One region of the Psychrobacillus sp. FSL K6-2365 genome, then DNA from elsewhere that is predicted to be linked to it. Evidence: riboswitches for the same ligand, from Rfam matches in the RefSeq annotation. Region 1 holds a riboswitch; each other region holds the start of a gene.

Region 1 (7,614 bases):
GCTTTAGATACCGCTAATTCGCCATCTTCATGTGCAATTTTATTCACCCCGACGGGAGCAATGAGAAGGGGGTGGGGATATGTATGGCCTAGAATCGTCACTTCTGTATTTAAAGTAGATACATCCGTTAAAAAACGTGGGATGATAGAATACTTAAAAAAAGATTCTGTATTTTTTTTATATGTTTCTTCACCACCAGCAGAGGAACGAATGTATCCGAATGGACCGGGTTCTAATATTTGTTTTGCTCCTTCTTCTAATTCTGCAAAGTTAATAGGATAATGGGAGTTTGCTCCAATATTTTTTAATAATAGATCATTCGTGGACATATGAAACACCTCTTATGTAAAATTTGGTTTTCTTTTTTCTAAGAATGCTTGGATGCCTTCTTTATAGTCATCGGAGCTGAAAGAATCTAAGATAAGTTCTTCAATTTGTTTTGTTTCTTCATTATCACCATCAATAATTGCTTGAATTACTTGTTTAATACCGTTATTTGCAACGGAAGACTTATGGATAATTTGATGAGCGAACTCATGACACTTTTCCTCTATCTCTTCCATCGGATAAATATAGTCAACTAAGCCAATTTCTTTTCCTTCTTCTGCTGTGATTAGTTTTGCAGTATACAATAATTCCTTTGTTTTTGTAATTCCGATAAGGTTAACTAATCGTTTTGTACTTACAAGGTTATAAATAATGCCGATGTTTGCAGCGGTTATACCAAGCTTACTACCAGAAGATGCGAATCGGAAGTCACAGGAATTAGCAAGTTCTAATCCACCCCCAATTGCTAATGTCTTAATAAGGGCAATAGTAGGTTTGGGGAAACGATATAATTTTTCAATTGATTCAAGTGTTGCATCATTATAATCCTTTGCTTTTTGGGCAGAAAAGCGATTTTCTAGAAACTCTGTTATATCTGCACCAGAGGAGAAAGCAGTTTCATCTGCACCTTTAAGGATTAACAATTTAACTTGCTGATCATTCTCTAAATCATTTAATGTTTCACCGAGCTTTTTGAACATAGCAAGGGAGAATGAGTTTTTCTTATCCACTCGGTTAAATACAAGTGTTGCGATTGATCCACTTCGTTCCACATATAAAAGATTCGTCATAAGTTCGCCTCCTGCTAGTCTTTTTTAATATTTGCTGCAATACGATTTCCGATAGATTGAATACTTTGTACTAGGATGATTAAAATTACTACTGTTGCATACATTACATCAACTTCATAACGTAAATGTCCGAAACGATATGCCAAGTCACCTAAACCACCTGCACCAACCATACCTGCCATTGCTGTAGCACCGATTAAGCTGACCGTTGAAATGGTTAATCCTAAAACGATAGAAGGTCGAGCTTCTCGAAGTAAGACATTCCAAATGATTGCGCGTGTACTAATACCCATAGCGGTATAAGCCTCAATGACACCATTTTCCACTTCCAAAAGAGCAGATTCCATTAGTCTAGCAATATATGGTGCTGTATAAATTACTAATGGCACGATAACGCCTTGAACTCCAATAGTTGTTCCAACTATTAATCTTGTAAAAGGAATTATGAAAAATAGTAAAATGATAAAGGGAACAGAACGTACAATATTTATGATTAAATTAGTAATTTGATATATAAATTTGTTTTCTAATGCCTGGCCAGGTCTAGTCAGGACGATTAAAATACCTAATGGAATCCCGATTAATACAGAGAAAAATAGGGAGATACCCACCATTTGAAATGTTTGTACAACAGACTCACCAATAATCGGTAGCCATTGTTCTATAAATTGATCGATTCTACTCATGAGACTGTCCCTCCAGTTCTTCCGTTGCTACACCTTGAGAATCTAAATAGTGTATAGCATTTCTAACCTGGTCCTTGTCGCCAATTAAATGGACCACTATATTTCCGACAATGCCATTTTTAAGTTCGATAATATTGGCAGTTAATATGTTCGGTTGGACATTAAATTTTTGACTTACTTCAGCTAATAAAGGTTTTCCAGTGCTTTCTCCGACAAATGTTAAGCGAGTGACTGCACCCGTAACATTTAACTGAGAAATTAAAGAAGTGGATAAATTACGCTGACTTATTGTATTTAAAAACTTTTTAGTTGTAGGGTGTGTAGGGTTAGTAAATAGATTAATAGCTGTATTTTGTTCAACAATTTCTCCATTTTCCATGACATATACATGATCACAAATTTTTTGAATGACATTCATTTCATGCGTGATTAAAAGTATAGTAATACCTAATTCTCGATTTATCTTTAGAAGCAAATCTAATATGGAATCAGTAGTTTCTGGGTCCAGTGCGCTTGTTGCTTCATCACTAAGCAATACTTCGGGTTCCTGCGCTAGTGCACGGGCAATTGCAACACGCTGCTTTTGGCCACCAGATAACTGGTTTGGATAGTTTGTATGCTTGTCAGTTAATCCAACTATTTCTAAATATTGATCCACTCGTTTTTTTACTTGCGCTTTATTATATCCAAGTAGCTTAAGTGGAATGGCGATATTATCATAAACAGTTGCTGTTTTTAATAGATTAAATCCTTGAAATATCATGCCAATTTTATTGCGGGTTTCACGCAATTTAGGGAGGGGAAGGGAAGTAAGTTCAACACCGTTAATAAAAACTTTGCCTTCCGTTGGCTGTTCGAGTAAATTTACGCATCGAATCAGTGTACTTTTACCAGCACCGCTATATCCAATGACTCCATGAATTTCTCCTTTATTTACCTGAATATTTACTTGGTTTACTGCCTTTACTATTCCACTCTTGCTTTTAAATTCTTTCGATACATTTTCTAACTCAATCATTTACTATCTTCCTTTCTAAAGAAAACGCTACCGAAGTCGGTAACGTTTTCAAGTCCATTATTCGTCCCAGCTAGCTAATACAGAACCTTTAAACTCTTCTTCGATAAACTTTCGTACTTCTTCCGATTGATATGCTTTTACAAATTTTTGAATCGTTGGATCATCTTTATTTTCCGCACGAACAACCACAAAGTTTACATAAGGTGAGTTAGAAGATTCTAATAATATAGAGTCCTCTTTTGGGCTAATTCCTGCTTCAAGTGCAAAGTTCGTATTAATGGCAGCTGCATCTACTTCACTTAATTGTTTTGGTATTTGAGCAGCTTCTAGTTCAATAAATTCCAGGTTTTTTGGATTTTCTTCAATGTCATAAATACTAGCTGTTTCTCTTTTGTCTTCTTTAATTTTGATGTAGCCATGTTCTTCTAAAATGTATAGTGCACGCGCGCCATTCGTTGGATCATTTGGCAAACCAAAAGTTGCACCGTCTGGTAGATCATCAATTGACTTATATTTTTCTGAATATACACCCATTGGATTTAAAATTGTTTTTCCTACTGGTACTAAGTCAGTACTGTGATCCTCGTTAAACGTGTCTAGGAAAGGTTCGTGTTGATAGCTATTCGCATCTAAATCACCTTCTGATAATGCAGTGTTAGGTAGAATATAATCAGAGAATACTTTAAGTTCTACTTCTAAACCATCTTTAGCTGCCACTTCTGCAGCTACTTCTACAATTTGTTCATGTGGTCCGGCAGTTACTCCTACTACTATTTTGTCTTCATTGATTGCTTTAGCTTCTGACGCAGCGTCAGACCCACAAGCTGCAAGAGTTCCAGTTAATAATACCGTTGATAATAAAAAACCAATCTTTTTCATTTGTCATTCCTCCGAATAATTATTAAGAACGTTGTATAAATATAAAAGCCTCTCTTCCAGTAGAAAGAGAGGCGCATACATACGTTTGTCCTCTCTTATCTATCAAAACAAAATGTTTTGCAGGATTTAGCACCTTTCCATATACAAAAAATATATGGATGGTTGCCGAGCTTCATAGGGCCAGTCCCTCAGCTACTCTTGATAAGAGATATCAGCTATTAAGTTTTCCAACAGTTCATAAAATATAATTTACTACATCAAATTATTAAAGTCAACAGACTTTTTTTATAGTTGCATATATCATTCGAATTAGTTTATGTTTAATAACAATAAATAATTATACATAGGGAGTGTGTAAGCGTTGTCAAAAATTAGAGCAAATTATGCTGTAGGGCAGCTAGGGAAGATAGTGAGCGCACGTTTAGTTTATGGAACTGATCTGCTGGAAGGGATAGAGGAATTGTGTAAAGTAAATGGAATTCAATCCGCTACAATTCTTAGTTGTTTTGGTAGTTTTCAAAGATGTGGATTTGTGTATTTAGTACCAAATGAAGATTCCCCTATAGGTGTAGGATACAATAATCTTGTTGTGAAAGAGGGGCCAATTGAGTTCTTGCAGGGTACAGGAGTTGTATGCCAAAGAGATGATCAATTTGAAACGCATTTCCACGGTACAATATGTGACCAAAATGGCAATATTTTTGGTGGTCATTTTATTAAAGGTGAAAATCCTGTTATTACAGTAGACCTAGTGTTGGCAGAAACTGTTGATATGGAGTTTAAGAGACAGTTTGACGAAGAAACAGGAGCTAATCAGTTTTATCCTGTAGAAACGAATAAAGAAAAACCTAATCATCTACATAAATGAAAATTGCAGCCCTATATTAATGGGCTGCACTTTTTTAAAATAAATTAAGCTTTCCAATGCGTGTAATTGCTTCTCTTAATCGAACTTCATCCACTAATAAACCCACGCGAACATACCCTTCGCCGTATCCACCAAACCCATTACCAGCAGCAACTGCTACATCGGCTTCGTTCAAAAGTAAATCAGCAAAAGCTTCACTTGTAAAATTATCGGGAACAGGTAACCATGCGAAAAAGGAACCTTTTGGTGCATTCACCTGCCAACCAATACTGTTACAAGATTCAATAAGAGCATTTCGTCTGCTCTCATATAAATCCACTAATTCCTTTACACATTCTTGACTATTATTGAGTGCAACCGTTGCAGCATCCTGTACGGCAGGGAAGAGACTAACAAATAAGTGGTCTTGAATTATATTTATAGCTTCAATAATTTTAGCGTTCCCAACAGCAAAACCAACTCTCCAGCCAGCCATATTATACGTTTTGGACAATGTGTACATTTCAATACCTACGTCTTTTGCACCATCAGCTTGTAAGAAACTAATTGGCTTCTCTCCATCAAAACCTATTCCACCATATGCAAAATCATGGACAATGGCAATGTCCTTTTCTTTTGCCAACGAAACAGTTTCTTGGAAAAAGTCTAAATTAGCGATAGCGCCAGTGGGGTTATTTGGATAATTTAAGTACATAAGTTTAGCTTTTTGTTTTTGCTCCTCTGTTAAGGAACTGTAATCAGGAAGGAAATTATTTTCCTTGAGTAATGGCATCGTGTCAAACGCTACATTAGCAAGTCCTACCCCAGATAAATAATCAGGATAGCCTGGGTCAGGAAGTAGCATTAAATCATTTTCATTCATCAGTGCCAACGGGAGCTCTACTAAGCCAATTTTAGTGCCAAATAATATCGCTACTTCAGTTTCAGGGTCAATGTCAACATTATATTCTCGTTTATAGAAATTGGCTGCCGCTTTTTTAAATTCTCCAGTTCCACGAAATGGACTATACTTGTGGTTTAATGGATTGGCTGCCGCTTCCTGCAGTGCTTGTACAATATGCTCAGGAGTAGGCTGATCAGGATTACCTTGTCCAAGATTAATCACATCTCTACCTTCTAAAACTGCGTCTCCAACTTTTTTTACTAGTGTAGCAAAAAACTGTGAAGGTAGATTTTTTAAACGGTTTGAAAATTCCATGTTCGTAACCTCGTTTTCTAATAAGTTGCATTTGTTAGTCAAATCTTATAACCTTTTTATTATTATGTCTATAGGGGTGTCAAAAATGAGAATTGCATGTGTCCAATTAAATATAGCTTTTGGTAACCCAAAAGAAAATTTTAGAAAAGTAGAAGAAAAGATTCGGAAAGCAGCGATGTTAAATGCAGAAATCGTCGTACTGCCTGAAATGTGGAATACTGGTTATGACTTAACAAACCTTGAAGTAACAGCTGATATAAACGGAGAAGAAACTAAAAATCTCCTAACTCGGTTAGCTAGTGAGTTACATATTCATATTATTGGAGGCTCCGTTTCAACAAAAAAAAACAATCATTTCTTTAATACGATGTACGTAGTAAATAATATTGGAGAGCTGATTGCTGAATATGATAAAGCGCATTTGTTTAAATTAATGGATGAGCATCTATACTTAGAGGCAGGAACAAGCAAAAATATCTTCACGCTGAATGATGTCGAAATGGGTGGCGTTATCTGTTATGATTTGCGTTTTCCAGAGTGGTTCCGTGCCCATTCATTGGCAGGAGCGAAAATTATTTTTGTACCTGCTCAATGGCCGGCTACTAGAGTTGATCATTGGAAAATATTATTACAAGCTCGGGCGATTGAAAATCAATGTTTCATCGTTGCAGTAAACCGGGTCGGAGAAGATCCTAACAATTCATTTAACGGAAATTCGATGGTAATCGCACCATGGGGCGAGGTTCTTTGGGTTGGAGCTGATGAAGAAACAATAGGTTTAGTAGATGTAAACATGGATGATGTGGAAGAAGTAAGAAAAAGGATTCCGGTTTTTAAAGACCGTAGAGTGGACCTATATTAAAAGATATAGTGCTATCTGTATTGACGTACAGATAGCTTTTTTGTATGGTTTTCTAAAGGGGGAATTAAAATGGTAGAAATAATTCGCGCGATTCAAGATGAGTACCCGGAGGATTTTGCTTGGTGCTATGGTTGTGGGAGAATGAACAAAGAAGGGCATCACTTTCGTACAGTATGGGATGGAGAGCAAACAGTAACTATTTATGAACCGAAGGAAGAGCATATAGCGATACCTGGTTTCGTATATGGCGGGCTAATTGGGGCATTAGTCGACTGTCATGGTACAGGTTCTGCATCGCTTGCTCTACATCGAAAGAATGGATTTGAACCAGGTAGTGGAGAAACACCACCTCGCTTTGTTACTGGTTCCTTGCATGTAGATTTCCTAAAACCAACTCCGCAGAAAATTGTTCTAAAAGCAATTGGCCAGGTAGAAGAAATTCATCCTAAAAAATTCAAAGTTACTACAGAAGTATTTGCAGGAGAAGTTCTCTGCGCTCGTGGTGAAGTGATCGCTGTTCTAATGCCTGCATCTTTTGGGAAACAATAAATTATATAGAACCTGCTAATAAACAAATTGTTTTTATTAGCAGGTTCTTTTTTATTTTGGCTATGTTAAAAAGAAAGTGTTGATTTTCCGTGAGGTGGTATTGAAATATTCACTTTAACAAGCACAGCAGATTAATTGAAGAAGAAAAGCTAGCCACTTATGTCGCATTACGGATTCTATAAAATATTTTTATTCTTGGAAGGAATTCATTTGTGGAATAGAGAATTATAAAGTGAATGACAATACTATAGTAGAGGTGAGTATCATGGGGTTTCAGGCTGATAAGATATTCGTAAATTTAGCAGTAAAAGATTTAAATAAGTCTAAGGCGTTTTTCTCTAAATTGGGGTTTGAATTCAATGCTCAGTTTACCAATGAGCTTGCAGCAAGCATGATTATTAATGATAATATATTTGCTATGTTGTTAGTTGAAGAA
Region 2 (7,614 bases), 2.4 Mb from region 1:
TCCTAGATCCTTCGCGATTTTAGGAGAACGTATACGTATTTTTCTTCCTTCTAACAATATTTCTCCCATGTCTTGCTCATACACACCCGAGAGTACTTTCATTAGCGTACTTTTCCCAGCGCCGTTTACACCGAGTAAAGCATGTACTTCACCTTTTTTAAGATGAAATTCCGCTTTTTTCAAGGCATTAACTTTTCCAAATGATTTATCAATACCCTTCATGGAAAGAAAAGAATTAAGCATGAATTTCTCCTTTCTTAGAAAAAGCCGCCCTATTAAAACAGGACAGCTTAATTTTTTTTATCTGTTTTCTTCTAATCCTTTTAATTCATCTGTGTAACCCTGATCACTTGCTCCCCAACCTTCAATATAGTCACTTAGTTCACTAGTCGTTACTGTTTCTGCCGGTAATTTAGATGCATCAACAAAAACTGGTTCTAATACGACTTTTTCTTCTACATTCCCACCGTTAATTTTTTGGTATAAATAACGGACTTGAATACGACCGATATCCTTAGGATCTACTGCTGCCGATGCAACCCATGGACTATTGTCATTTTGAATCATCTGTAAATCTTCATCACTCATATCGATACTATATACCTTAATATCCGTACGTCCTGCTTGTTCTATCGCTCTAACTGCACCCTTTGCAAACTCGTCCCAAGCAGCCCAAACTGCAGTTATTTCACCTTTATTTGGATATTTTTTTAATACCGCTTCCATTTGTGATTGAGTGTCTAAAGCTGTATTTTGCGTGGCTGCACCGAATGTTGCAATTTCTTTAATCCCTGGATTCTCTCCTAGAAAATTCTCATACGCTATTTGTCGTCTTTCCATCGGCGCAAAACCTGCTACCCATATTTTTACGATATTCGCATCACCATTTGAATCTACCGCTAGCTTCTCTAGCGTCATTTTAGCCATTTTTTCATCACCTTGTTCTAAAGAGGTTACCCCTTCGACTTCTACTCCTGCATCAAATGCGACAACCGGAACCCCTTTTGCTACTGCATTCTCTACTCCTTGGTTCAGTGCTTCTTTTGTACCGTGATCTATTAATATACCGTCTACTCCTTGATTCACCGCGGCATCTAAATTGGAGGCCATTTTAGATAAATCCCCTTCAGAAGTAAACACTGTTACATTTCCACCAAATTTCTCTACCTGCTCTTTTACACCTTCAATATATTGAGCTGAAAATGTCCCTAAATTTTGTTGCATAACTAATGCAATTTTTTTACCAGTTAGCGGATGTTCTGAAGCCTCTCCCTTACTGCTAGATGATGTACTTGCTTCTCCTTCAGCTTTTGGTTGACATGCACCTAACAATACTCCAATAACCAAAATCGTGAATAACAACCAATACTTATTAGTTTTCATTAATTTTCTCCTTTTCAATTGATTTCGCTAATTGAGCGGAAATATTATCACAATAATCTGGATAAATAATTCCTTTTTCCGTTATAATGGCAGTGATATATTTAGCTGGTGTCACATCAAAAGCAGGATTGAAAACTTTTGTATTTGATAGAGCAATAGACTTGCCGTTAATAAGTGTAATCTCCTCTGCCTTCCTTTCTTCTATTGGAATTTCTACTCCATTATTTATGGATAAATCAAATGTAGAGGATGGTGCTGCCACATAAAATGGAATTCCATATACGAAAGCAAGAATAGCTAAGTTAAGAGTTCCTATCTTGTTTGCTGTATCTCCATTTTTTGCTATCCGGTCTGCACCAACAATAATTGCTTCTATTCCCTTTGCACTTATTGTGTGTGCAGCCATACTATCAGTTATAAGTGTCACATCGACTCCTGATTGCTGCAGCTCCCACACTGTCAGCTTGCCCCCCTGAAAGACAGGTCTAGTTTCACATGCGAATACTTCAAACTCTTTGCCAAGTTCCTTTCCTAGATGAAACGGAGCTAAAGCAGTACCATACTTTGCAGTGGCAATAGAACCCGCATTGCAAATGGTCATTACCTTGGTTTTATCACCTAGTAAATAAAGTCCAAATTCACCAATATTCCGACAGGACTCCTCATCTTCTTTGTGAATTACTATTGCTTCTTCAATTAATATCTGCTTTGCATCCGAAACACTATCTACTAAACTCACTATTGTCAACAAACGGTCAAGTGCCCAAACTAAGTTGACAGCAGTTGGCCGGGATTCACCCAAATATGTTGCATCTTTTTTTAGTAATGCTAGAAAATCTATCATCGAATTTGTTTTATAGCCCTGGGCCTCAATAGCTAATCCATATGCTGCCGTAATACCAATGGCAGGGGCACCACGAACTTTCAAGGTAATAATCGCCTCGTAAACATCTTTGAGTGCTTCAAGTTTTATATAGACAATTTCATGAGGAAGTTTCTGTTGATCTAAGACTACTAACTGCTTACCATCCCACTTAATCGATAATGGAATACTCATAAATAATTTCTCCTAGCAACTCAATTACTGCATCTATTGAGTCTATTTCTTGACGACTCACTATTAATCTTTCTCCAGTTTTTAGAGTTTGTTTTTTTAGTAAAATTCGTTTCTTTTCGTTTTCAATATTGTCCAAGTCTTTCACATGTGCGAGTCCAATTGTTCTACGAATAAGCTCACAGCCTGCGAATCCTAGTGAATCATGGAATATTTTTTCTAGCAAAAATGCATTGTATCCCTCTATATCTTTAAATGAATCGAATTCACTCTGTTCCAAAAAACCTGCAAATTTAGTAGAAAAAGTGGTCCAAGTGTTTCGTATATGACCATGTATGACATCACGTTGTTTGCCTTCTCTGGTAATAGATTGGACTATTAAATTTGCTAAAAACAATCCTATATCAAAACCAATAGGACCGTAAAAAGCAAACTCTGGATCGATCACTTTAGTTTCTACTTCACTCGCAAAAACACTTCCTGTATGGAGATCTCCGTGCAGCAAGGCTTCCGCTTCGGTTAAAAAACTTCTTTTTAATTTTGCCACTTCAAGCTTTAATAATTTGTTGTTCCAGATTGCTTCTACTTCGACTTGTAATGCAGGTTCAAAGTCATTTGTTTCATGGTCAAAAAAAGGATCGGTAAAGATTAAATCCTCTGTGATCTTACACAATTCCGGATTTGAAAATTCTATTACAAGCGCTTTTTTCTCAAAGGGGTGAAGAGCAAAATCAGAAGTATGATAAAGTGTTAGAGCTAGGTAGTTCCCTATATCTGTCGATAATTTAGGGTAGGACTCACCTTTTATCAATCCTTCACGTACGATTGTGAGATGAGATAAATCTTCCATGACTGTGATAGCTAAATTTTCATCCGTTTCATAGACTTTTGGAACTAGATCGGCAGCATATTCTCCATGTTTTTTTAAGGCACTAGCTTCAATTTTTGCCCTTTTTAGAGTTAGCGGCCAGCTTTCCCCTATTACTTTTGCATAGGGCAAGGCCTGTTTAATAATAACTCCACTGCCACTCGTTTGATCTGTTATAAGAAAAACATAATTTAGATTTCCATCACCAATTTCTTCGCAAGTTAATTTAGCTGTATTCGGGAACAAAGATAATTCGCTTGCTAGAGAAATTGCAGATTCTGGTGTTAATAATTGATATTGTTTTGTCGCTACTACCGCCATTTAATTCTTCCTTTCATTCTCAAAATAAAAAACCTCTTTCCAAAAGAAAGAGGCCAAGAATAAGAGATTCTGAACCTCTTATCTCTCAGAAAGTAAACTTTCTGATGGAATTAGCACCGTGCCTTACGGAATCTTACATTCCGGCGCATAAAGCGCCCCGTCTCACAACGGTATTACGGTCGGTTGCTGGGCGTCATCGGGCCATTATCCCTCTGCCTGCTCTTGATAAGAGTGCGGTACAAGTATGATGTTTGATTAGAATCCTAGCATAATAGAAAAAGTTATGTCAACAGTATTTTGAATATATATACTTTTTAATTTTCTTGTTGACAGAAGTTTTATTGCATGGAATAATCAATATAATTTATTAAACATCAACTGAATATTTTTCTTATTTAGAGCAGGTGGAGGGACAAGCCCTATGATACCCGGCAACCGATTCATTTTTGAACACGGTGCTAATTCTTGCAGCCAAAAGGCTGAGAAATAAGAAGTTGTTAAACTATTAACCTCTTCTTATTTGAAGAGGTTTTTTATGTTATCTGGTCAGCGCTAGTCTGGGCTACATAGGCGCTTGCGCATTTATTTTAGTTAGGAGTGAAAAAATGAGCGGAATCACTGCGCACTATCAACTATATGGAAAATCTGGCTCTTTTGAAAAAAAGGCAGAAGATATTGCACTTGGATTGACTATTGGTTCTTGGACTGACTTAGCTTTGTTAGAACAAGAACAGTTAAAAAAACATAAAGGAAATGTAATATCCGTTACCGAATCCAAGGATATCCAGCACCCCTTTCACCCTGAAAAAATAAAAGCAGAAATTAAAATATTCTACCCTGCTGCAAATTTTTCTACTGATATTCCAGCAATATTAACAACGGTCTATGGCAAACTATCCCTAGACGGTGAAGTGAAGTTATTAGATTTAGAATTCGATACGAATCTTTTGTCCCATTTCCCCGGACCACGCTTTGGCATTAAGGGTGTTCGAGAAAAATTAGGAGTTTATGAACGTCCGCTAATCATGAGCATATTCAAAGGAGTCATTGGAAGAGACATAGAATATTTAGCAGAACAACTTAAACAACAGGCATATGGTGGAGTTGACCTTGTAAAAGATGACGAAATCCTATTTGATAATCCACTAACTTCTTTTGAATCACGTATTGCTACTGGACGAGAAGTATTGAGACAGGTGTATGAAGAGACAGGACATCGTACTTTATATGCAGTAAATTTATCAGGACGTACATTTGAATTAAAAGATAAGGCCAAAAAAGCCCGAGAACTTGGGGCAGATGCACTTTTATTTAATGTTCATACTTACGGATTAGATGCCCTTCAGATGTTAGCAGAAGACGATGAAATTCAATTGCCACTTATGGCACATCCAGCTTATAGTGGAGCATTCACTTCCTCAGCATATTATGGAGTTTCAACATCACTTGTTCTAGGAAAACTTACTCGTTATGCAGGAGCAGACTTTTCATTATTCCCTTCTCCTTATGGCAGTGTTGCACTAGAAAAGTCTATAGCTCTTTCTTTAGGTGAAGAACTAACAAAAGCCAGTAAAGTTAAACAAAGCTTTCCAGTTCCATCTGCAGGCATTCACCCGGGTCTCGTACCCCTTTTAATGAATGACTATGGAATCGATAGCATTATTAATGCTGGAGGTGGTATACATGGTCATCCAGCCGGTGCAACTGGGGGCGGTTTGGCTTTTAGGCAGGCAGTAACAGCTGTTTTAGAAGAAATTCCATTAGTACAAGCAGCAAAACAACATAGTGAGTTAAAAACTGCACTTGAATTATGGGGGTTATAATATGAGTAAACTTGTAGTTTTTTGTGACTTCGATGGAACTATAACCAATCAAGATAACATTATGGCAATCATGGAAAAATTCGCTCCACCCGAATGGACTCCAATTAAAGAGGATATTTTAAGTCAACGTATTTCCATACGAGATGGTGTAGCAAAGATGTTCTCTCTCCTCCCTATTGAATCAAAAGATGAAATTATTTCTTTTGTACTTGAACAGGCTGTCATCCGCGATGGTTTTAGTGAATTTGTATCTTTTACAAAAAATCATAACATCCCACTTTACATCGTAAGTGGTGGTATAGACTTTTTCGTCCATGAACTACTAGAACCTTTCAGGCCATTTGCAGGAGTTTATTGTAATGTATCCGATTTTTCTAAGGATACAATTCACATTGAGTTTCCACATAGTTGTGATGAACAATGTACTAGCCAAGGATGTGGTTGTTGTAAACCATCTATTATTCGTACACTTCTTGACCAAGATGCTATGAGTGTTGTAATTGGGGATTCCATTACCGATTTAGAAGCGGCAAAATTAGGAGATATCATTATTGCAAGGGATTTCTTAATCGAAAAGTGTGAGGAATTAAATATTCCCTATGAACCTTTTGAAAACTTCCACGATGTGATAGACATTATGAACGCTAGGTTAGGCGTGAAATTATGACATTACAAGATAAATGGGATGAACTTGCGGACATAAAAGATGAACTCGCTGCAAGAGATTGGTTTATGGGAACTAGTGGAAACCTCGCTATTAAAGTACGTGATAATCCTTTGGAGTTTCTAGTAACTGCAAGTGGTAAAGATAAAAAAAAGAGGACATCGGAAGACTTTTTGCTTGTTGATGCTACTGGAAAACCAGTAGAAAATACTCCTTTAAAACCATCTGCTGAAACATTACTCCATTGTGCAATATATCGAGAAACAAATGCTGCTTGCAGTCTTCACATCCATACAGTTGCAAATAACGTTATCTCTGAGTTGTACGGTGATAAAGGTTCAGTAGATTTTCAAGGCATTGAACTCATTAAAGCTTTTGGTATGTGGGAAGAAGATGCAATACTCTCCATACCAATTATTCCTAACTACGCTCATATTCCCAAACTTGCGGAAGTGTTTACAACTTATATTTCTGCTGACAAAGGAGTAATCCTTATTCGTAACCATGGTATAACTGTTTGGGGAAAAGATGGGTTTGAGGCAAAAAAATTACTAGAAGCTTGTGAGTTTTTATTTCAGTATCAATTAGCATTACACCAAATACACTTAAAATAGAAAGGAAGATTCTTGATGGCTATTATTAAAATCCAAGAAACAAGTGAAACAATTGAAGCACAAAACGAGGTAGAAGCATTTTTAGAAAGTCAGGAAGTAATTTATGAACATTGGGATATAGACAAGTTACCAGAAAACCTTCGTGAAAAATTTAACTTAGACGACGATGAAAAGCAAGAGATTCTAAAAGCTTTCAAAAGTGAAATAGACGACATCTCAACTCGTCGCGGGTACCAGTCCGCCGATATTATTTCTCTATCTGACTCTAACCCTAACCTAGACGAACTGTTAAAAAATTTCGAACGAAAGCACCTTCATACCGACGATGAAGTTCGTTATATTGTAAGTGGTCACGGTGTCTTCATCATACAAGGCAAGGATGAACGCTACTTTGAAGTTCATCTTTCACCTGGTGATTTGATATCTGTGCCCGAGAATATTACACACTACTTCACATTATCTGAGGATCGTAAAGTTGTTGCTGTTCGCATTTTTGTAACAACAGAGGGATGGGTTCCAGTTTACCAAGATGAAGTAGTAGAACAATAAAAATACCTACTTACCCTAGGAATAAATGAATAACGATAAGGTAGTCAATTACTGCTTCTGCGGCTATTTCTTTCTAAAACAAAAAAAGTGGACTCATTTTATGAATTCCACTTTTTTATGTCTATTCGGTAAATTCCTTTTATATCTCGTAATATACATCCATTAGCCTCAAAAATACGTCTCATGGGCTTGTTATTTGTATCTGTGCTTCCCACATATACCTTCGCACCAAAATTTTCCAAGAGTTCTAATGAAATAGCATGAAATATCGTTCCGTATCCTTTGCATCGTTGTTCTGGTACAACCCCAAAGTAAAACATTCTTCCCTCATCAGTAGT
Region 3 (7,614 bases), 1.2 Mb from region 1:
TAGTAGCTCGCAGTGTGACGGGATCTGACCCAACGTTAATGTTAACTGGTCCAATAGAAGCAACGAAAAAAGTGCTTTTAAAAGCTGGTCTTACAATTGAAGATATGGACACATATGAAGTCAATGAAGCATTTGCGCAGGTACCATTAGTATGGCTTAAAGATACAGGTGCTAATCCGGAAAAGTTAAATCCAGATGGAGGAGCAATAGCTTTAGGTCATCCGTTAGGAGCTACAGGAACAAAGCTATTAGTAACAATGCTTCACAGACTAGAACGGATTGGTGGGCGCTATGGTCTTCTTGCTATTTGCGAGGGTATGGGTATGGCAAATGCCACAATTATTGAAAGAATTGAATAGGAGGTCTAGCAGTGGGAAGATATAGATTTGAGACAGATGAGCATGTGATATTTCGAAAATCTTTACAAAATTTTCTTCAAAAAGAAGCTGCCCCTAATTATGATTCATGGGAAAAGGAACGCCTAATTCCAAAGAGTTTTTGGCGGAAACTAGCCGAGATGGGGTATTTATGTCCACAGGTCGAGGAAGAATATGGTGGTCTCGGTTTAGATTTTAGTTTTGGTGTAATTATTTCAGAGGAATTAGAAAGAATCGGTTCAAGTCTTGTAGGTGTTGGATTGCATAATGATATCGTCGTTCCTTATATAGAGTCTTTTGGCACGCAAGAGCAAAAGCAACGATGGCTGCCAGGGTGTATAACTTCAGATTATATCACTGGAATTGCTATGACAGAGCCGGGAGCAGGTTCAGATTTGGCTAATATACAAACAACAGCAATTCGCGATGGAGATGTTTACGTTTTAAATGGGCAAAAGACATTTATAACTAATGGAGTTAATGGTAACTTGTTTTTAGTAGTAGTGAAAACTAATCCTACAGCAGAACCAAGACACCAAGGTATTAGTTTAGTTATTGTGGAAGAGGGGACTTTAGGATTTAACAGAGGCCGTAAGTTAGAAAAGGTAGGATTACATGCTCAGGACACTGCAGAGCTATACTTCGAGGATTGTCGTATTCCTATTTCTAATTTAATCGGAGAAGAGGGAAAAGGCTTCAGTTATTTGATGGAGAAACTACAACAAGAAAGATTAGTAGTAGCAATTTCCGCCCAAATTGCTTCAGAGGATATGCTAGAAATGACAATGGAGTATATAAAGTCTCGTAAAGCTTTTGGAAGGCCCATATCATCCTTTCAAAATACCCAATTTAAAATAGCCGAAATGGCAACAAAAATTGAGCTTGGAAAATCATTTTTGGAGTCATTAATTGAGGAGCATATTGCAGGTAAAGAAGTAGTTACTAAAGTATCGATGGCCAAATATTGGCTTACCGAAACTGCAAGAGAAATTTCGATTGAATGCATGCAATTGCATGGTGGATATGGTTATATGGAAGAGTATAAGATTGCAAGAAGATATCGGGACATTCCAGTAGCTTCTATTTACGCCGGGACAAATGAAATAATGAAAGTGATTATTTCTAAGAACCTAGGTTTATAAGGTTTGTTTGACAAAAGTAGATTACATCAAAAATAAAGCGTGACACATTGGATGATTATTTCAATGTGTCACGCTTTATTAGATTCATCTCAAGTATGTGTGCTTAGTTCCCGGCATGTCTCCATTGTGTAGGTGTTCCTGCTTTTGGACAATTAGGGAATGTAGCTCCTTCTTCTAATTCCATTTCATCGCCATCCTCATCTATATATGTGCCAGATTCAGTTACTGGTTCACCAGAATTGTGATGATGTCCTTCTGCGTGTTTCCAATAAGTTGCTACTTCCGATTCTGGACAAGAAGGGAATTTATCGCCCTTATTTAATCTTTTAGTAATTCCGGCCTCACATGTATAGGCTCCACTTTCTTCTACTACCTCATCTGTTGCATGTTCGTACTGTTGATTTCCCATTTTAAATACCTCCTTCATATTATATAACCTCTACAATCTATTTACCCAGCACAGAATGTCTAAAACACGAAGGGTATATCTAAGTAGGTTTAATATTCTTTTGTTTAGGGAGGTACAAGTAAAGCAAGATAAAAGCTATAATTGTCTTAATTTAGTGAGTTCATTGATCTATACTTTATAAGATTAAAATATTCCATATGCCAATGTTTAAATGTGTATTCCTACTTTCTCATATTGTTTTGAAGCAATTTCTAGCGCTTGTTCAAAATCAGCTATTAAATCATTAACATTCTCTAATCCGACTGAAAAACGTAGTAATCCATCTGTTATTCCGCGTTTATCTCGTTCCGACTTGGGCATCGCGGCGTGAGACATTTGAGCTGGATGGGAGAGAATGGATTCTACTCCGCCTAAACTTACCGCAAATACAGGAATTTTAACGTTTTCAACAAATGCCTTAGCGGTGGATTTATTCGGTAAACAGAAGGAAAGGACAGCACCAGCACTACTCGATTGCTTGTTATGCGTTTCGTATCCTGGATGAGTGGAAAGTCCAGGGAAAAAGACATTCTCCACCAAATCATGCCGATTTAGATAGTTTGCAATTTTTTGGGCAGACTGAGCGGATTTTTCAAAACGGACATTTAATGTTTTGATACCTTGAATGAGAGAAAATGAATCTTGCGCACCTAAAATAGCACCAAATGAGTTTTGGATAAATGCTAAACGCTTACCTAACTCCTCGTCTTTTATAACCGCAAGTCCTGCAATAATATCGCTATGCCCAGATAAAAATTTTGTTGCACTATGTAAGACGATATCAATTCCTAAATCTAATGGACGCTGATATAACGGTGTCATAAATGTATTGTCTAAGAAGGTTAAACAAGCATTGGATTTTGCAAGCTCCACGACAGCGGTAATATCAGTAATACCTAAGCATGGATTCGAAGGGGTCTCGATGTAAATCAGTTTTGTATTTGATTGCATTGCACTTGCAATTGCTTCCACATTCGTAAAATCTGCAAAACTGTGCTCAATACCAAAACGAGGCAATACTTCTGTAACAAAACGAAAGGTTCCACCGTATACGTCTTCTGTAATAACGATATGATCGCCTGAAGACAAAAGCATAAATGCAGAAGAAATTGCCGCAATTCCTGATGCAAATGCCAATCCTCTAGTCCCCCCCTCTAATTCAGCAATCGTTTTTTCGAGTGCGTCTCTTGTAGGATTTCCCGATCGACTATAGTCATAAGGTCCAAAATCATCAAAGCTTTCTTGATGGAAAGTGGAGGATAAATAGATAGGAACATTTACAGATCCAGTTTTTATCTCCGAATCTCCGCGTGTAGAGGCAACAATTATACTAGTCTCCAACGACTCTTTGTAATCACTCATTAATTATGACCTCGCTTTCTAATGTATTTAATACTTGTTTTAAATCTGCGATTAAATCTTCTACTTCTTCAATCCCAACCGAAAAACGAAGGAGACTATTATCAACTCCTCGTGCATTCCGTTCCTCTTCAGGTATATCGGCATGTGTTTGTGTAGTAGGATACGTGATAAAGCTCTCTACACCACCAAGACTTTCAGCAAATACAATCAGTCTCAAATTCTTTAGGAAAGGAGCCACCCATTCGCTTTTTTGTAAACGGAAGGATAACATTCCGCCAACTCCTGGATATAACACATCCTTAACAGCAGATTCCTTCTTTAAAAATTCAGTAATTCTTTTTGCATTTAAATCATGCTGCTTCATACGTAGATGAAGTGTTTTTAATCCTCTTATTAACAACCAAGAATCGAAAGGAGAAAGGACAGCGCCTGCAGCATTATGGTTGACTTGCAGTTGTTCACTTAGATCAGTACCTTTTGTTACCACCAATCCTGCAAGTACATCGTTATGTCCCCCAATATATTTTGTGCCACTATGGATGACAATATGGGCACCCAATTCAATAGGTCGCTGTAAATAAGGGGTTAAGAATGTATTGTCTACGATTAACAATAGATTATGCTCTTCTGCTATATCCGCAAATAGCTGTATGTCGATTTTCTGCATTAAAGGGTTAGTGGGTGTTTCGATAAATAAGGCTTTTGTATTTTCTGTTATTAATGCTTTTACTTCTTCAGCTGATTCAAATTTTGTATAAGTAGTACGGATATTATATGAATCTGCGTACTGGTTGAATAATCGGTATGTACCACCATACAAATCATCAGGAGCAATTAACTCATCTCCTGACCGAAAAAGGGATAAAACCAATTGTATTGCAGCCATACCAGAACTACAGGCAAAGCCAGCATCTCCACCTTCTAATTTTGCAATTCCTTCCTCTAAAATAGCTCGTGTCGGGTTCTTAGTTCGTGTGTAGTCGTATCCTGTAGACTGCCCAATCCCATTGTGTTTGTAAGCTGTGGAGAGATAAATAGGGGGATTTACCGCCCCGGTTTTTTCATCACTATGATTTCCCAATTGAACTAACTGTGTATCAATACTGTTTTTTGTCATAAGTATTCATCCTTTACAATTAAAATAAAAAAGAGGATTCTCTAATAAGAAGAGAACCCTCAAGTAAATATCGAAGTTTGTCTTCTTATCTTCAAGACGTCATACGTCTATTGGAATTAGCACCATACCTAAGCGTGGCTGGTTGCTGAGACATCTAAGGGCCAATCCCTCCGTCTCTCTGGATAAGAAAAAATATATGAAATTATCAAAATTTTAAATTTAAATAATCTTAACACTTAGTGGCTATTAATACAATACGTTTTTTTGTTTCAAGTTATGACATAAATGTCAGTATTAAAACAATTACTCCGAGTATTAAAGATATCCATCCCACAACTAACTTGTGAGAATAAGCTAAAGCTACGAGCCCTAATAGAACTGCACCTGCACCTAGCCAAAGGGGAGCATAAAAGAAACCAAGTACCCCTAAGACTATACCTAACAAACCAACCCATAATCCTGTAGAAGAATCCAACATCCACACCTCCCATCCTATAATGTAGGAACACCAAGAAGAAAAGTCCCTTTACATATTATATGAAGGGTATAGAGGAGGGGCATAAACAATCTGCAGATTCATTGCAGAGATAGGCCATTATGCTGGTCTTTTATTAAATAGACAAAATATTAGAATGTAGCTTAAAATTTGTTATAATTACAAACAGACCCGTTGGTATGTTAGGAGGAAAAATAGCTATGGATACTAAATCACTCTTGATTGAAACTGCTACAATTCTTTTTCAGGAAAAAGGTTACAAAACTGTAGGACTCAATGAAATTTTAAAAGCTAGTAATGTTTCAAAGGGTGCCCTTTACCACCACTTTCCAGATGGCAAAGAAGAACTCTTGATAACTTGTTTACACGCTCTAAAAGAAGACATAACCACAGATATTGAAGCTATTTTTAGTAAGCATCTTACAACTAAGGACGCCATAATTTCAACGATTGATACTTTAATAAATAGCTTTGAAAAAAGAGGTACTATTACTGGCTATACATTTAGCAGTATTGTTAGTGAAATGGCAACAATGAGTGAACCAGTTCGCAAAGCGTGCAGTGAGTTATATGAAAATATTGAACGCATCTACTGTGCTAAGCTATTATCCGATGGCTTTTCGGATGAAACAGCTGCCTCTGTATCGTTATTGTTGACTGCTTCGATTGAAGGGGCCATGATGCTTTGTTTAACGAAACAATCTACGAATCCTTTAAAAACAATTGCAGAACTATTACCGAACTTGTTGGAGAAGCTATAAAAATGGAATTTAAAGCGAAGGTCTTTACTAAACTTTGAGAGGAAGAAAAAAATGCATCAAGAAAACAGACTACCAAGAAATGCAAAGGAAGGCCTATTATTCGGCACAATTATCTCAACACTTACGGTTATATTCATGACCTCCTTAAATATCATTCTCTCTTTTGGAGAATTTAACGGAGAAGTTGCTTTAACCATCTTAAAAGCGCTACCGATTATTTGGGTTATTGTTATGATCATTGAACCAACTATTTTTGGGCGTATTGCAGAAGCTTTAGTTAAAAAATTCACTAAGCCTACGGATAGCTTCAACTCCAAAATTTTATTCCGAATTCTTTTTACCGTATTAGGGATGTCTGCAGCTATGACACTTATTGGTGATATTGTAGGAAATGGCTTTAGAATGGAAATCTTCAGCAACTGGTTAACGAATTGGCCGCGTAACTTCGCAATCGTACTTATTGCAGAAAGCTTAGTAATTCAACCTATTGCCCGTTTTGCAATGGTAAAATTACATGAATCTCAGGATGGCAAAGCTCAAGCAGAAGCTGTTGTAAGTACAAAATAACTAACAAAAACGCTCAGACATATTTTGTCTAAGCGTTTTTTCTTTTCACTATAACTAAAACATCAGCAGACATTGTTCAATGTCTGTTTCTATTTTCCACCCAGTAGGTCAAATAATCCTCCTGCTATACTGCCTTCACCTTTTGAACCACCACCTGGTGTTTGAGGGGCAGCAGCAAATACTTTACTAGCTAATCTGCTAAATGGAAGTGATTGGATCCAAACGGTACCAGGACCACGAAGGGTAGCGAAGAATAATCCTTCTCCACCAAATAAGGCTGTTTTAACTCCCTTGACCATTTCGATATTGTAATCTACATCCGCAGTCATTGCTACGAGACATCCAGTATCTACTCGTAAAACCTCTCCTTGCTGTAGTGATTTTCTATGAATAGTTCCCCCTGCATGCACGAAAGCTAGGCCATCACCCTCAAGTTTTTGCATAATGAAACCTTCACCACCAAAGAAACCTGCACCTAGCTTACGTTGAAATTCAATGCCAATCGTAACCCCTTTAGCTGCTGCTAGAAATGCATCCTTTTGACAAATAATTTTTCCGCGGTATTGGCTTAAGTCCATAGGAATAATCTTTCCAGGGTAAGGTGATGCGAAGTAGACATGTTTTTTGCCACTACCAGTATTGGTGAATGTTGTCATGAATAAACTCTCTCCAGTAAGCATACGTTTACCTGCACCCATTAATTTACCCATAAGTCCGCCACTGCTACCACCCGATCCTGATGAGCCATCGCCGAAAATAGTTTCCATTGAAATACCGTCTTCCATCATCATTAAGCTGCCTGCTTCTGCAACAACAGTTTCTTTTGGATCCAATTCAATTTCTACAAATTGCATATCGTCTCCATATAGTTTGTAGTCTATTTCATGGTTATTCATAATCTTGCTCCTCCCAAATTGTTATTACCCAATTATACGATATGAAAGGTAAAAAGTTTCATTCTAAAAATTCAAAATTATTAAAGGTATTTACAAATAATTATCGAATGTATTATTAATGGAAACGTTTACATTTTAAAGTGAAAAGAGGGAATAGAATGAAGTTAACAAATTTTATTGATGGGAAATGGCAGGATGTTGGTAGAACGGAGTATACCCCAGTGTTTAATCCTGCGAATGGGGAACAACTTGCAGAGGTTAAGCTATCTACAATGGAAGATGTGAATATTGCAGTGGAAGCCGCAGTGAAAGCTCAAAAAAAATGGGCACTCGTTCCTGCGCCGAAACGTGCAGATTATTTATATGAGATTGGTAGAATAATGAAAGAAAAGAAAGAGCATCTAGCTCAAGTATTAACAAAAGAAATGGGAAAAGTGATTGAAGAGGG

The links. A riboswitch is a leader RNA that binds a small molecule or an ion and turns the genes downstream of it on or off. The one in region 1 is predicted to bind S-adenosylmethionine.
Region 2: another riboswitch for S-adenosylmethionine. It lies ahead of mtnW (2,3-diketo-5-methylthiopentyl-1-phosphate enolase); the one in region 1 lies ahead of MKY29_RS08745 (MetQ/NlpA family ABC transporter substrate-binding protein).
Region 3: another riboswitch for S-adenosylmethionine. It lies ahead of MKY29_RS03280 (methionine biosynthesis PLP-dependent protein); the one in region 1 lies ahead of MKY29_RS08745 (MetQ/NlpA family ABC transporter substrate-binding protein).

Annotation. Positions count from the first base shown of each region.
Region 1 is NZ_JBBOOO010000001.1:1,833,047-1,840,660, forward strand. It holds gene MKY29_RS08725 (alpha-hydroxy-acid oxidizing protein) at 1-329, opposite strand, end outside; gene MKY29_RS08730 (enoyl-CoA hydratase/isomerase family protein) at 342-1,118, opposite strand; gene MKY29_RS08735 (methionine ABC transporter permease) at 1,133-1,804, opposite strand; gene MKY29_RS08740 (methionine ABC transporter ATP-binding protein) at 1,797-2,822, opposite strand; gene MKY29_RS08745 (MetQ/NlpA family ABC transporter substrate-binding protein) at 2,880-3,701, opposite strand; SAM riboswitch class I at 3,794-3,909, opposite strand; gene MKY29_RS08750 (PPC domain-containing DNA-binding protein) at 4,063-4,569, shown strand; gene MKY29_RS08755 (pyridoxal phosphate-dependent aminotransferase) at 4,604-5,767, opposite strand; gene MKY29_RS08760 (carbon-nitrogen family hydrolase) at 5,853-6,629, shown strand; gene MKY29_RS08765 (PaaI family thioesterase) at 6,699-7,178, shown strand; gene MKY29_RS08770 (VOC family protein) at 7,444-7,614, shown strand, end outside.
Region 2 is NZ_JBBOOO010000001.1:4,243,888-4,251,501, forward strand. It holds gene MKY29_RS21520 (sugar ABC transporter ATP-binding protein) at 1-243, opposite strand, end outside; gene MKY29_RS21525 (sugar ABC transporter substrate-binding protein) at 301-1,383, opposite strand; gene mtnA (S-methyl-5-thioribose-1-phosphate isomerase) at 1,373-2,440, opposite strand; gene mtnK (S-methyl-5-thioribose kinase) at 2,418-3,626, opposite strand; SAM riboswitch class I at 3,702-3,858, opposite strand; SAM riboswitch class I at 4,015-4,119, shown strand; gene mtnW (2,3-diketo-5-methylthiopentyl-1-phosphate enolase) at 4,232-5,449, shown strand; gene MKY29_RS21545 (2-hydroxy-3-keto-5-methylthiopentenyl-1-phosphate phosphatase) at 5,451-6,116, shown strand; gene MKY29_RS21550 (methylthioribulose 1-phosphate dehydratase) at 6,113-6,727, shown strand; gene MKY29_RS21555 (1,2-dihydroxy-3-keto-5-methylthiopentene dioxygenase) at 6,743-7,276, shown strand; gene MKY29_RS21560 (hypothetical protein) at 7,375-7,614, opposite strand, start outside.
Region 3 is NZ_JBBOOO010000001.1:634,765-642,378, forward strand. It holds gene MKY29_RS03260 (thiolase family protein) at 1-359, shown strand, start outside; gene MKY29_RS03265 (acyl-CoA dehydrogenase family protein) at 371-1,519, shown strand; gene MKY29_RS03270 (hypothetical protein) at 1,623-1,928, opposite strand; gene metC (cystathionine beta-lyase) at 2,136-3,329, opposite strand; gene MKY29_RS03280 (methionine biosynthesis PLP-dependent protein) at 3,322-4,446, opposite strand; SAM riboswitch class I at 4,529-4,635, opposite strand; gene MKY29_RS03285 (C4-dicarboxylate ABC transporter) at 4,721-4,921, opposite strand; gene MKY29_RS03290 (TetR/AcrR family transcriptional regulator) at 5,143-5,703, shown strand; gene MKY29_RS03295 (DUF2798 domain-containing protein) at 5,755-6,270, shown strand; gene MKY29_RS03300 (TIGR00266 family protein) at 6,360-7,166, opposite strand; gene MKY29_RS03305 (aldehyde dehydrogenase family protein) at 7,325-7,614, shown strand, end outside.